DNA from 2 places in the Streptomyces sp. NPDC088746 genome. Region 1 is predicted to be linked to the other one. Evidence: predicted binding sites of a transcription regulator. Region 1 holds the regulator's gene; the other holds the start of a gene.
What was found. The regulator HspR, encoded in region 1, represses chaperone genes until heat shock. The targets are predictions, from matches to a motif close to TTGAGNNNNNNNNNCTCAA.
Positions count from the first base shown of each region.

Region 2: the regulator HspR is predicted to act here: its motif matches at 1,309-1,327, upstream of lon (endopeptidase La).

Region 1 covers NZ_JBIVLA010000007.1:287,721-294,808, forward strand. The annotation lists gene ACIP63_RS28830 (sugar transferase) at 1-414, opposite strand, end outside; gene dnaK (molecular chaperone DnaK) at 856-2,706, shown strand; gene grpE (nucleotide exchange factor GrpE) at 2,703-3,353, shown strand; gene dnaJ (molecular chaperone DnaJ) at 3,448-4,641, shown strand; gene ACIP63_RS28850 (heat shock protein transcriptional repressor HspR) at 4,643-5,089, shown strand; gene ACIP63_RS28855 (LuxR C-terminal-related transcriptional regulator) at 5,119-6,141, opposite strand; gene ACIP63_RS28860 (helix-turn-helix transcriptional regulator) at 6,328-7,088, opposite strand, start outside.
Region 2 covers NZ_JBIVLA010000002.1:1,041,945-1,049,032, reverse strand. The annotation lists gene lon (endopeptidase La) at 1-1,286, opposite strand, end outside; gene ACIP63_RS12355 (nucleotidyltransferase) at 1,416-2,243, shown strand; gene ACIP63_RS12350 (spermidine synthase) at 2,339-3,022, shown strand; gene ACIP63_RS12345 (response regulator transcription factor) at 3,256-3,993, shown strand; gene ACIP63_RS12340 (ATP-binding protein) at 3,990-5,066, shown strand; gene ACIP63_RS12335 (multifunctional oxoglutarate decarboxylase/oxoglutarate dehydrogenase thiamine pyrophosphate-binding subunit/dihydrolipoyllysine-residue succinyltransferase subunit) at 5,326-7,088, shown strand, end outside.

The DNA.
Region 1 (7,088 bases):
CCAGGGCATCCCTGAACGGGCGCGTACCTGGGCCAGCCCGGTCAGGCCGGGCCGGACGCTCTGCCGCCAGTGACCTGCGGCGGGCCCCAGGAGGGCGGCCTCGCCGGGGGTGAGGGGCGCCGGGCCGACCAGGGAGAGCTCCCCCCGTACGACGTGGGGCAGCCGGGACAGCAGGTCGAGCCGGAGCCGCCGGGTGCGCAGCGAGCGCAGCTCGAACGGGTGACCGTCCAGACCCACCCGGATCTCGCGCCTCAGTACGCCTCCCCCTTGGCGGGGCGGCCGGACGGCCAGAGCCAGCGCGGTGAGGGCGAGTGCGGGAACCGTCAGGAGCAGCAGCACCGAGCCGAGTGTCAGGTCCAGGGACCGTTTGGCCGTGAGGGCCGACAGGGGCCCGATGATCCGCCCGGCGGCCATGGATGTCAGGGCACCGGCGGCGCGCCGGGCCGTCACGGTTGCGACGGCGATCCCGGGGAAGGGGCCGGTGGCGGGCCTGGGCACCCCGGCCGCCGACGGGGCAGGGTGACGTCTCCTTCGTTCCGCAGTCTGCTTCGCGTTCCGCATGGCACCTGCCCGGAGTCGATGACGGGACGGTATGACCGTCTCGATGCATTTTGTGACAGAACGATCCCACGGTGCGATGGTGGGTGGGGTGTGTGTGACGTGCCGCGCACTGCGGTGTCGCGGTTCCAGGCGACGGCGGCGAGCTTCTTTCACCACCCGAACGCGGAAAATGCCTGCTCAGAGCGGTCGCGAGCACATAAGTTGAGCGTAAGTGGCTCAGGTCCTTTGACTCCGGGGTGCGTGTCATGCATGCTTGAGTCAGATCCACTCAAGTAGTCAGTTGGAGGAATTGAAATGGCACGTGCGGTCGGCATCGACCTGGGCACGACTAACTCCGTCGTCAGCGTTCTCGAAGGCGGCGAGCCCACCGTCATCACCAACGCCGAAGGCGCCAGGACCACGCCGTCCGTCGTCGCCTTCGCGAAGAACGGCGAGGTGCTGGTCGGCGAGGTGGCCAAGCGCCAGGCGGTCACCAACGTCGACAGGACGATCCGTTCGGTCAAGCGCCACATGGGCACTGACTGGAAGATCGAGCTCGACGGCAAGAACTTCAACCCGCAGCAGATGAGCGCCTTCATCCTGCAGAAGCTGAAGCGCGACGCCGAGTCGTACCTGGGCGAGAAGGTCACCGACGCGGTGATCACCGTCCCGGCGTACTTCAACGACTCGGAGCGCCAGGCGACCAAGGAGGCCGGCGAGATCGCGGGCCTGAACGTCCTGCGCATCGTCAACGAGCCGACCGCCGCCGCCCTGGCGTACGGGCTCGACAAGGACGACCAGACAATCCTCGTCTTCGACCTCGGTGGCGGCACCTTCGACGTGTCCCTCCTGGAGATCGGCGACGGCGTCGTCGAGGTGAAGGCCACCAACGGTGACAACCACCTCGGTGGTGACGACTGGGACCAGCGGGTCGTCGACTACCTGGTGAAGCAGTTCGCCAACGGGCACGGCGTGGACCTGTCCAAGGACAAGATGGCTCTCCAGCGTCTCCGCGAGGCCGCGGAGAAGGCGAAGATCGAGCTCTCGTCCTCGACCGAGACCACGATCAACCTGCCCTACATCACGGCGTCCGCCGAGGGCCCGCTGCACCTGGACGAGAAGCTCACGCGCTCGCAGTTCCAGCAGCTGACCGCGGACCTCCTGGACCGTTGCAAGAACCCGTTCCACAACGTCATCAAGGACGCGGGCATCCAGCTCTCCGAGATCGACCACGTCGTTCTCGTCGGTGGCTCGACCCGTATGCCGGCCGTCGCCGAGCTCGTCAAGGAGCTCACGGGCGGCCAGGACGCCAACAAGGGTGTGAACCCGGACGAGGTCGTCGCCATCGGCGCCTCGCTCCAGGCCGGTGTCCTCAAGGGCGAGGTCAAGGACGTCCTGCTCCTCGACGTGACCCCGCTGTCCCTCGGCATCGAGACCAAGGGAGGGATCATGACGAAGCTCATCGAGCGCAACACCACGATCCCGACCAAGCGTTCCGAGATCTTCACGACGGCCGAGGACAACCAGCCGTCCGTGCAGATCCAGGTCTACCAGGGCGAGCGCGAGATCGCGGCGTACAACAAGAAGCTCGGGATGTTCGAGCTCACCGGTCTGCCGCCGGCCCCGCGTGGTGTGCCGCAGATCGAGGTCGCCTTCGACATCGACGCCAACGGCATCATGCACGTCGCCGCCAAGGACCTCGGCACCGGCAAGGAGCAGAAGATGACCGTCACCGGTGGCTCCTCGCTGCCGAAGGACGAGGTCAACCGGATGCGCGAAGAGGCCGAGCAGTACGCCGACGAGGACCACCGCCGTCGCGAGGCCGCCGAGTCGCGCAACCAGGGCGAGCAGCTCGTCTACCAGACGGAGAAGTTCCTCAAGGACAACGAGGACAAGGTCCCCGGCGACGTGAAGACGGAGGTGGAGACCGCGCTCACCGAGCTGAAGGAGAAGCTCAAGGGCGAGGACACCGCCGAGATCCGCACCGCCACCGAGAAGGTCGCGGCCGTCTCCCAGAAGCTGGGCCAGGCGATGTACGCCAACGCCTCCGAGGGTGCGACGCCGGGCGCCGAGGCGCCGGGCGACGACCAGGCCAAGGCCGACGACGACGTCGTCGACGCCGAGATCGTGGACGACGAGAAGGACACGAAGGGCGGTGCGGCGTGACCGAGGAGACTCCGGGCTTCGACGAGAAGCCTGACGTCCCCTCCGGCGCCGATGCCGACGACGCCGAGCCGAAGGCCGCCACCCCCTCCGAGGAGGAGGCGGCGGCCCCGGCCGGGGACGTACAGCAGACAGCGGCCCTGACGGCCCAGCTGGACCAGGTCCGTACGGCGCTCAACGAGCGCACGGGCGACCTCCAGCGGCTCCAGGCCGAGTACCAGAACTACCGCCGTCGGGTCGAGCGTGACCGGGTCACGGTCAAGGAGGTCGCCGCGGCGGGTCTCCTGACCGACCTCCTGCCCGTGCTCGACGACATCGGCCGGGCGCGGGAGCACGGCGAGCTCGTCGGCGGCTTCAAGGCCGTGGCCGAGTCGGTGGAGACGGTCGTCGCGAAGATCGGCCTCCAGCAGTTCGGCAAGGAGGGCGAGCCCTTCGACCCGACGATCCACGAGGCCCTGATGCACTCGTACGCGCCGGACGTCACCGAGACGACCTGCGTGGCGATCCTGCAGCCCGGGTATCGCATCGGGGAGCGCACCATCCGCCCCGCGCGGGTGGCCGTGGCCGAACCGCAGCCGGGCGCCACGCCCGCGGCGGCGAAGGAAGAGAAGGCAGACGACGAGGAGAGCGGTGGCACCGAAGAGGTCTGACATTCCGTCCGACCACAGCGGTGAACACCGACGGGGCGTGGGGGCGGCCCCCCGGCCCGCCCCCACGGCCGATCGTCCGGAAGGAGGGACGTCGATGAGCACGAAGGACTTCGTCGAGAAGGACTACTACAAGGTTCTCGGCGTCCCCAAGGACGCCACCGACGCCGAGGTCAAGAAGGCGTACCGGAAGCTCGCCCGCGAGTACCACCCGGACGCCAACAAGGGTGACGCCAAGGCCGAGGAGCGCTTCAAGGAGATCTCCGAGGCGAACGACGTCCTCGGCGACCCCAAGAAGCGCAAGGAGTACGACGAGGCGCGCGCCCTCTTCGGCAACGGAGGCTTCCGGGCGGGTCCCGGCGGTGCGGGCGGCAACTTCAACTTCGACCTGGGCGACCTCTTCGGGGGCGCCCCCGGCGGTGGCCAGGGTGCCGGCGCCGGCGGCTTCGGCGGAGGCGGCGGTGGCGGCCTGGGCGATGTCTTCGGCGGCCTGTTCAACCGCGGTGGCGCGGGCACCCGCGTCCAGCCGCGCCGTGGCCAGGACATCGAGTCCGAGGTGACGCTCAGCTTCACCGAGGCGGTCGACGGGGCCACGGTCCCGCTGCGGATGTCCAGCCAGGCACCCTGCAAGGCGTGCTCGGGCACCGGCGACAAGAACGGCACCCCGAGGGTCTGCCCGACCTGCGTCGGCACCGGTCAGGTGTCGCGCGGCACCGGCGGCGGATTCTCCCTGACCGATCCCTGCGTGGACTGCAAGGGCCGGGGCCTCATCGCCCAGGACCCCTGCGACGTCTGCAAGGGCAGCGGCCGGGCGAAGTCGGCCCGCACGATGCAGGTCAGGATCCCCGCGGGGGTCTCGAACGGCCAGCGGATCCGGCTGCGCGGCAAGGGCAGCCCGGGCGAGCGCGGCGGTCCGGCCGGCGACCTCTACGTCGTCGTCCACGTCGACGCCCACCCGGTATTCGGCCGCAAGGGCGACAACCTCACCGTCACCGTGCCCGTCACCTTCCCGGAGGCGGCGCTCGGCGGCGAGGTGAAGGTCCCCACCCTCGGCGGGCCTCCGGTCACCCTGAAACTCCCGGCCGGCACGCCCAACGGACGTACGATGCGGGCCCGGGGCAAGGGCGCCGTACGCAAGGACGGCACCCGCGGCGACCTCCTGGTCACCGTCGAGGTGGCCGTGCCCACGGACCTCGGCGCGGACGCCCAGGACGCGCTGGAGGCCTACCGGAAGTCGACCGCGGGGGAGGACCCGCGGGCGGAGCTGTTCCAGGCTGCGAAGGGAGCTTGAGATGGACGGCCGTCGACGCAATCCGTACCAGCTGACCGACGAATCGCCGGTCTACGTGATCTCGATCGCGGCCCAGCTCTCGGGCCTGCACCCGCAGACACTGCGCCAGTACGACCGCCTCGGCCTGGTCTCGCCCGACCGCACGGCCGGGCGCGGCCGGCGCTACTCGGCCCGTGACATCGAACTGCTGCGCACCGTGCAGCAGTTGTCGCAGGACGAGGGCATCAATCTCGCGGGCATCAAGCGCATCATCGAGCTGGAGAACCAGGTCGCCGCGCTCCAGCAGCGCGTCGCCGAGCTCTCGGCGGCGGTGGACGGCGCGGCCGTGGCCATGCAGCAGCGCGAAGCCCAGGTGCACGCCTCCTACCGGCGTGATCTGGTGCCGTACCAGGATGTGCAGCAGACGAGCGCACTGGTGGTCTGGCGGCCGAAGAGGCCGAAGGACTGAGCCGGCCGGGAAGGGTCCGCCCCTGAGTCTCACGACTCGGAGGCGGGCCCTTCCCGCGTGCCCGTGGCGTCGTCCACGGCACCGGACCGCACGATGCCGGACCGCACGATCAGGACCCCGAGATGGGTCCGGCTGGTGGCGCCCAGGGCCTGCATCAGCCTGGCGATGTGCGAGCGGCAGGTGCGGACGCTGATGCCCAGCTTGCGGGCCACCGCGTCGTCGACGTGGCCCTCGCTGAGGAGCCGGGCGATGCTCTGCTGGACGGCCGTGACCTGGATCCCCGGGGTGGTCGTGGGGAGCTGCCGGGTGAGCGGGACGGCCTGGGCCCAGAGGACCTCGTAGACCTGGACGAGGTAGCGGACGAGGGCGGGGTGCCGGATCTCCAGCGCCACGTCGTGCTCGGGGCCGGCCGGTATGTAGGCGATGCTGCGGTCGAAGATGATGAGCCGTTCGACGCTCTCCTCCACGGTACGGATCTGGAGGCAGTCGGGCGGCACCTGTGCCACGTACTCCTTGACCCGTGCGTTGTAGCGCGCCGGATGCTGGTAGATGTGCCGCAGGCGGGCTCCTCCCGCGATGGCCGCACGGGCGTTGTCCAGGCCCTGCCGCATGTTGTGCTCCAGCCGGTTGCCCCCGGGCTGCGCCGTGAGTACCTCCTCCCGCGCGCGGAGGGAGGCTTCCTGGAGTGCCGACACGATCACCGGTCGCCCTTCGAGCACGGTGATCGCCAGATTGGGGTCCTCGTCCGCGACGGACGCCAGCGGGGTGAGCGCCTGGCTCAGTGCGGTGCTCAGCTGTATCCGCTCGTCGATCTCGCGGGTGATGGGCTGGAGCAGGTGGGCCAGTGCGGCGGACGGCGGGACGGGGCGCAGCCAGGCGTCGTCGGCCGTGTCGGGGTGGACGAGGGCCATGTCGATCAGGCACGGCGCCGGTGCCAGGGCCGCGCGGGAGACGCCGCCCGCGCGGAGCGCCTCCTCGTACAGCTGGATCGCCGGGGCGCACAGCTCTCGGGGGCCGTGCGAATGCGCCGGGTTTGTCTCAGCAGACTCCATTTGATGACCCCTCACTTTGTGCAGTGCAGAAAGATGACGGTGGCGGAAGCGGCGCCGGCGGGGGAGTGTGGACAGGCCGGGCGAGGGGGGAACTCGCCCGGCTCGACGACGGCGTGGCCGCGCTCTCCCTCAGGGCGCGGACAGGTCCTCCGGGTTCCGGGGCGGGGAGCCGTGGACCTCGCACGCTCAGGAGTCCTGGTCCAGGATTCCCGAACGTGCGATCAGGTAGCCGAGTTGGGCGCGGCTCGTGCTTCCGAGGGTGGCCGACAGCTTGGCGACGTGGGCACGGCAGGTGCGGACGTTCATGCCGAGACGGCGGGCGATGGAGTCGTCCACGTGGCCTTCGACGAGGAGTTGTGCGATGGAGCGCTGGACCCCGCTGATCCCCTCGGGGGTCGGCTCGTACTTGATCTCCTCCAGGAGCGGCGCGGCCCTGGTCCAGAGCTGTTCGAAGACCTTGGCGAGGTACTCGACCAGGCCGGGGTGCCGTAGTTCCAGGGCGACCATGCGGTCGTCCTGGGCGGGGATGAAGGCGACGGTGCGGTCGAAGACGATCAGGCGTTCGATGAGCTCTTCGAGGGTGCGGATCTCCACGTGGTCGCCGGCCATGCGTTCGGCGTAGGCCAGCGTGCTCTGGCTGTGGCGCGCGGTGTGCTGGTACAGGGTGCGGATCCTGATGCCGCGGTCCACGACGGACAGACCGCGCTCCAGTGACCTGCTGAGGATGTCCTCGGGCCTCCCGCCTCCCGGCTGGACGGTGAGGACTTCGGACCGGCACTCGGCGGTCGCGAGATCGAGGGAGGCGTTGATCCGGTTGACGCCCTCCAGCACGGTGATGGCGTGGTTGGCGGACGGGCCCTGTGCGCTGATGTCCATGAAGGGCTCGAAGCACTCGGCCAGCGCCAGCGAATGCCTGCGGCGTTCCTGGATTTCGCGTTCTATGGGAT
Region 2 (7,088 bases), on a different contig from region 1:
GAGCCGGCCTCCTTGATCGCCCGGACGATGCGTCCGGGAAGCGCTCCGACGTACGTACGCCGGTGGCCCCGGATCTCGGCCTCGTCGCGGACACCGCCGAGCGCGACCCGGACGAACTTGCGGCCCATGGCGTGAGCGACGCTCTCGCCGAGCGACGTCTTCCCGACGCCGGGCGGGCCGACCAGAGCCAGCACGGCACCGCCGCGCCGGCCGCCGACCACACCCAGTCCGCGTCCGGCACGCCGCTTGCGTACCGCGAGGTACTCGGTGATGCGTTCCTTCACGTCCTGGAGTCCGGCGTGCTCGGCGTCCAGGATCTCCTGGGCGCCCTTGATGTCGTAGGCGTCCTCGGTCCGCTCGGTCCAGGGGAGTTCGAGGACGGTGTCCAGCCAGGTCCGGATCCAGGAGCCTTCGGGGCTCTGGTCGGAGGCGCGCTCCAGCTTCTCGACCTCCTTGAGCGCGGCCTCGCGGACGTGCTCGGGCAGGTCGGCGGCCTCGACACGGGCCCGGTAGTCGTCGGACTCGTCCTCCGGGTCGCCGTTGAGCTCGGAGAGCTCCTTGCGTACGGCGTCGAGCTGGCGCCGCAGCAGGAATTCGCGCTGTTGCTTGTCGACGCCCTCCTGGACGTCCTTCGCGATGGACTCCGCGACATCCTGCTCGGCGAGGTGCTCGCCGAGCCACTGGATGGCCAGCTTCAGACGGTCGACCGCGTCCACGGTCTCCAGCAGCTGGACCTTCTGAGCGGTGGTCAGGAAGGGCGAGTACCCGGAGTTGTCGGCGAGCGCGGAGATGTCCTCGATCTGCTGGATCCGGTCCACGACCTGCCAGGCTCCGCGCTTCTTCAGCCAGCTGGTGGCGAGCGCCTTGTACTCCTTGGCGAGCTCGGCGGCGGAGCCGGGCAGGGGATCGGGCACGGATACGTCGATCCTGGTGCCCTCCACCCACAGCGCGCTCCCGGGGCCACTGGTCCCGGCGCCGATCCGCACACGGTCACGCGCCCTGATGAGGGCGCCCGGGTCACCGTCCGAGAGCCGGCCGACCTGCTCGACCGTGCCCAGGACGCCGGTCCCGGTGTAATTCCCGTCGATGCGCGGCACGAGCAGCACCTCGGGCTTGCCGCCTCCGGGCCGCGCGACCGCCTGCGCGGCCTCCACCGCGGCACGCACCTCCGCGTCCGACAGGTCGAGCGGCACCACCATTCCGGGCAGCACGGCCTCGTCGTCGAGCGGCAGCACGGGCAGGTCGATCGGCGTGAACGCCTTCGACGCATTCGACTCAGCAGTCATGATCTCCCCTTCGGCAGGCAAGTTGAGCTATGTGGGCTCAATGCTTGTGAGCCTGCGAATGTTCCCAGGGCCGTGTTCGCTCTCAGCGATCACCCTCACCCTTCCGCTCCCACCTGCGAGGATCCGGGCATGCACGGAGAGGACAAGGGGCTCGCGACGGACGGGACGATCCGTCGCGAGGGGTCCGTCACCCAGGTGACCGCACCGTTCGTCCCGGTGGTCGAGGCGGTCCGCGTACGCGTCCCCGAGGCCTTCGGCCCCTCCCGGCTGCACAGCGCCTACCTCTACGGCAGCATCCCGAGGGGCACGGCCATTCCCGGCGTGTCCGACCTGGACCTGCAGGTGGTGCTGCACGACGGACCCACCGACGCGGACCGGGCGGCGGCCGAGGAGACCGCCGCCGCCCTGGACGCCGGCTTCTCCGTGATCGACGGGGTCGGCCTGCTCCTCTCCCCCGTCCACGCCGTGCTCAGCGAAGCGGAGCGCCATGACTTCGGCTTCTTCGTCGCCTGCCTCTGCACCCCGCTGCTGGGCGAGGACCTGGCCGCGCGCCTGCCGCACTACCGGCCGACCTCGCTGCTCGCCCGTGAGACCAACGGCGACCTGGCGCTCATGCTCCCCCGGTGGCGCGCCCAAGCCGCCGGAGCGGCATCCGACGAGGCGCGCCTCAGACTGAGCCGACGCGTCGCCCGGCGTCTCGTCAGGTCCGCGTTCACGCTGGTCATGCCGGTCTGGGGTGGCTGGACGAGCGACCTGCGGCGGTCCGCCGCACTCTTCGCGCGCTTCCGCCCGGACGCGCCGGAACGCGCCTCGCAGGTCCACGCGGCCGCCCTCACGGCACGCACCCCCTCGCCCGATCCGGCCGTGTTGGCGATGCTCATCGAGGACCTGGGCCCCTGGCTGGCCGCCGAGTACACGGCGGCCCACGGGACGAAGGCACCGCGCCACGCAGGGTGAGGCCGGGTGAATCCGCTGGTCCAGGGGGCCCGCGACGAGGAAGGATGGGCGCCCGGAGAACCACCCGCCGCCGACCGGAGACCGGAGACCGCACCATGCACGCCCCAGACACCCACCGCCCCGTCGTCCTCGACCGGCGCGAAGGGCCGTTCGGCGAAGTCGTCCTGCGCGAGCACGGCGACGACTTCGAGATCATCGCCAACGGATGCTTCCTGATGGACACCTCCGACGGGCGTTCCGAGCGGCTGCTGATCGACGCGGCGCTCGCCGCGCTGCCCGCCGGCCGGCAGGACCCCTCGGTGCTGATCGGCGGTCTCGGGGTCGGCTTCTCACTGGTGCGGGCCTCCGCCGAGCCGCGCTGGGGCCGGATCGCGGTCGTCGAGCGGGAGCAGGCCATCGTGGACTGGCACCTCGACGGACCGCTCGGCCGGATCTCCGGGGCGGCGCTCTCCGATCCGCGCACCGAGATCCTCCGTACGGACCTCGTGACCCATCTCCGTACGGCCACGGAGCGTTACGACGCACTGTGCCTGGACATCGACAACGGCCCCGACTGGACCGTCACCCAGGACAACGAAAACCTCTATTCAGCCGCCGGTCTCGCGGCGTGCCGCGCACGTCTGACGCCCGGTGGAGTCCTCGCCGTCTGGTCCGCGCAGCCCTCCGCCGAGTTCGGTGAAGCTCTGCGGAATGCCGGATTCCACGCGGTAAGGACCGAAGAAGTAGCCGTTGCCCGAGGTGTGCCGGACGTGGTCCATCTCGCACTCAGGGACGACTGAACCCCCACCCGGTATCCACGGCCCCGCCCCATCACGGATCGGGCGGCCCAAGTCCGCCGATCCGTCTCCTTTCCCGTGGGTAACACCTTCACGACGGACAACACCCTGCGTAGCCGAGAGGCGCCTTGTGCCTTTACGCTGCTGACCGGCACAAGGGATCACCGACGAAATCCACAAGCGATAACCGTGCCTCCGGGGGAATGGCCTCCGCGAGAACGGGCAGGGGCGGGGCGATGGAACAGACACAGGCCACCCACAACGGCGTCGCGGCCACCCCCGGGGCTCAGCGCCGGGTGCTGGTGGTAGAGGACGACGCGACAATCGTCGACGCCATTTCCGCCCGGCTGCGGGCCGAGGGCTTCCTGGTGCAGACCGCACTGGACGGGCCGGCGGCCGTGGACGCGGCCGAGGCGTGGCAGCCCGACCTGATGGTGCTCGACATCATGCTTCCCGGCTTCGACGGCCTGGAGGTCTGCCGTCGTGTGCAGGCTCAGCGTCCCGTGCCGGTGCTGATGCTCACCGCACGCGACGACGAGACCGACATGCTGGTCGGGCTCGGGGTCGGCGCCGACGACTACATGACCAAGCCGTTCTCGATGCGGGAGCTGGCGGCGCGGGTCCACGTCCTGCTGCGCCGGGTCGAGCGGGCCGCGCTGGCCGCGGTGACGCCGCGCAGCGGCATCCTGCGCCTCGGCGAGCTGGAGATCGACCACGCGCAGCGCCGCGTCAGGGTGCGCGCCGACGACGTCCACCTCACCCCGACGGAGTTCGACCTGCTGGTCTGCCTGGCCAACACACCGCGCGCGGTGCTGTCCCGGGAGCAGCTGCTGGCCGAGGTCTGGGACTGGGCGGACGCCTCCGGGACCCGTACGGTCGACAGCCACATCAAGGCTCTGCGCCGGAAGATCGGCGCCGAGCGGATCCGTACCGTGCACGGCGTCGGCTACGCCCTGGAGACACCGGCGCCATGACGCCGCCCGGCTCGGGACTGCGGCCCTTCTCGATCAAGGCCAAGCTGGGCACGCTCGTGGTGATCTCCGTGTTCATCACGACCGGACTGCTGATCGTCGCCCTGCGGACCAGGACCGAATTCCGGTTCATCACGGTCTTCTCGGTGATCGCCACTCTGCTGATCACCCAGTTCGTGGCGCACGGCCTGACCGCGCCGCTGGACGAGATGCGCGCCGTCGCCCGGTCGATCTCGCACGGCGACTACACGAGACGGGTGAGCGGCGCCGGGCGGCGTGACGAGCTCGGCGACCTGGCGCAGACGATCAACCGCATGGCGGACGATCTGGAGGCGGAGGACCGGCACCGCAAGGAGCTGGTGGCGAATGTCTCCCATGAGCTGCGCACACCGATCGCGGCGCTCAGAGCCGTCCTGGAGAACGTGGTGGACGGGGTGTCCGCGGCCGATCCCGAGACGATGCGTACGGCGCTGAAACAGACCGAACGCCTGGGCAGACTGGTCGAGACCCTGCTGGACCTCTCCAGGCTGGACAACGGCGTGGTGGCGCTCAAGGCGCGCCGCTTCGAGGTCTGGCCGTACCTGTCGGGCGTACTGAAGGAAGCCAATCTCGCCGCCTCGCAGCGCCGGCTCTCCTCCGGCTCGGGCAACCACTCCCGTACGGACGTCCATCTGCACCTCGACGTGTCGCCGCCCGAGCTGACGGCGTACGCGGACGCGGAACGCCTGCACCAGGTGGTCGCCAACCTCATCGACAACGCCGTCAAGCACAGCCCGCCGCACGGCCGGGTCACCGTGCTGGCACGGCGCGGGGAGTATCCCGAGTCGCTGGAGCTGGAGGTCGTCGACGAGGGCCCCGGCATCCCGGAGGCGGAGCGCCACCGGGTCTTCGAGCGCTTCAACCGGGGCCAGGCGCCCTCCCCGCACGGGCCGGGATCCGACGGCGGTACGGGGCTCGGGCTCGCGATCGCCCGCTGGGCTGTGGATATGCACGGCGGCAGCATCGGCGTGGCCGAATCCGCCCGTGGCTGCCGAATCCAGGTCACCCTTCCGGGCACCGCCCAGGCTCACGGTTGACCCTGTGTTCGAAGCGGAGGGCCCCGTTCTCCCTGCCGTCCGGGAAAGAGATACGGTCCAGGGGGCCTGAGCGCAGGCCTCGCGTACCCGAAGGGCAGCGGAACCCTGCTTGTTTCCCGCCATTTCATGCGCCGAAACCCGCCTTCAGATGTGATGTGCACGACGAAGACCGGCCCGGCCTGCACGTAACGGCTCGGGGGGCGTAGCCTTGATTTCCGCTGTCCATCACCTTGTGAAGCGGAAGAGGGCGGTTGCCGCCGTGTCGTCTCAGTCCCCCAGTAACTCGAGCATCTCGACCGATCAAGAAGCAGGCTCCGGGTCCAACCCGGCAGCCGCTTTCGGCCCCAATGAGTGGCTCGTCGACGAGATCTACCAGCAGTACCTCCAGGACCCGAATTCGGTCGACCGCGCCTGGTGGGACTTCTTCGCCGACTACAAGCCGGGTACGACCGGCACGGCGGACAAGCCTGTCCCCGCACCTGCGGGAGCGGTGACCCCGGCCCCGGCCACGAACACCGTGAACAACACCGCTCCGGCACAGGCCGCGCCGCCGGCTCCGGCCGCGAACCCCGCGGCGCCGGCCGAGCCCGCGGCCGCCGCTCCGGCTGCCCCGGCGAAGGCACCGGCCGCTCCCGCCGCTCCCGCGAAGGCGGCGCCCGCGAAGGCGGCCCCGGCACCCGCGAAGACGGATGCCCCGGCCGAGGCCCCCGCCGGCCCGGAGTACGTGACGCTGCGCGGCCCGTCGGCCGCCGTCGCGAAGAACATGAACGCCTCCCTGGAGCTGCCGACGGCCACGTCGGTCCGCGCCGTGCCGGTGAAGCTGCTCTTCGACAACCGCATCGTCATCAACAACCACCTGAAGCGCGCCCGCGGCGGGAAGATCTCCTTCACGCACCTCATCGGGTACGCGATGGTGCAGGCCCTCAAGGCCATGCCGTCGATGAACTACTCCTTCGCGGTGAAGGACGGCAAGCCGACCCTGGTCAAGCCCGAGCACGTCAACCTCGGCCTGGCCATCGACCTGGTGAAGCCGAACGGCGACCGCCAGCTGGTCGTCGCGGCCATCAAGAAGGCCGAGACGCTCAACTTCTTCGAGTTCTGGCAGGCCTACGAGGACATCGTCCGCAGGGCCCGCGTCGGCAAGCTCGGCATGGACGACTTCTCCGGGGTCACCGCCTCGCTGACGAACCCCGGCGGCATCGGCACCGTCCACTCGGTGCCCCGCCTGATGCCCGGACAGGGCCTCATCATGGGCGTCGGCGCGATGGACTACCCGGCGGAGTTCCAGGGCACCTCGCAGGACACCCTGAACAAGCTGGGCATCTCGAAGGTCATGACCCTGACCTCGACGTACGACCACCGGGTCATCCAGGGCGCCGCCTCCGGCGAGTTCCTCCGTGTCCTGGCCCAGCTGCTCCTCGGCGAGAACGACTTCTACGACGAGATCTTCAAGGCGCTGCGCATCCCCTACGAGCCGGTCCGCTGGCTCAAGGACATCGACGCCTCGCACGACGACGACGTCACCAAGGCCGCGCGGGTCTTCGAGCTGATCCACTCCTACCGGGTCCGCGGTCACGTCATGGCCGACACCGACCCGCTGGAGTACCGCCAGCGCAAGCACCCCGACCTGGACATCACCGAGCACGGCCTCACCCTGTGGGACCTGGAGCGCGACTTCGCGGTCGGCGGTTTCGCCGGCAAGACGATGATGAAGCTCCGCGACATCCTCGGCGTCCTGCGTGAGTCGTACTGCCGCACCACCGGCATCGAGTTCATGCACATCCAGGAGCCGAAGGAGCGCAAGTGGCTCCAGGACCGGGTCGAGCGTCCGCGCCCGGCTCCGGAGCGCGAGGAGCAGCTGCGGATCCTGCGCCGCCTCAACGCCGCCGAGGCGTTCGAGACGTTCCTGCAGACCAAGTACGTCGGCCAGAAGCGGTTCTCGCTGGAGGGCGGCGAGTCCGTCATCCCGCTGCTCGACGCGGTCATCGACTCCGCGGCCGAGGCCCGCCTCGACGAGGTCGT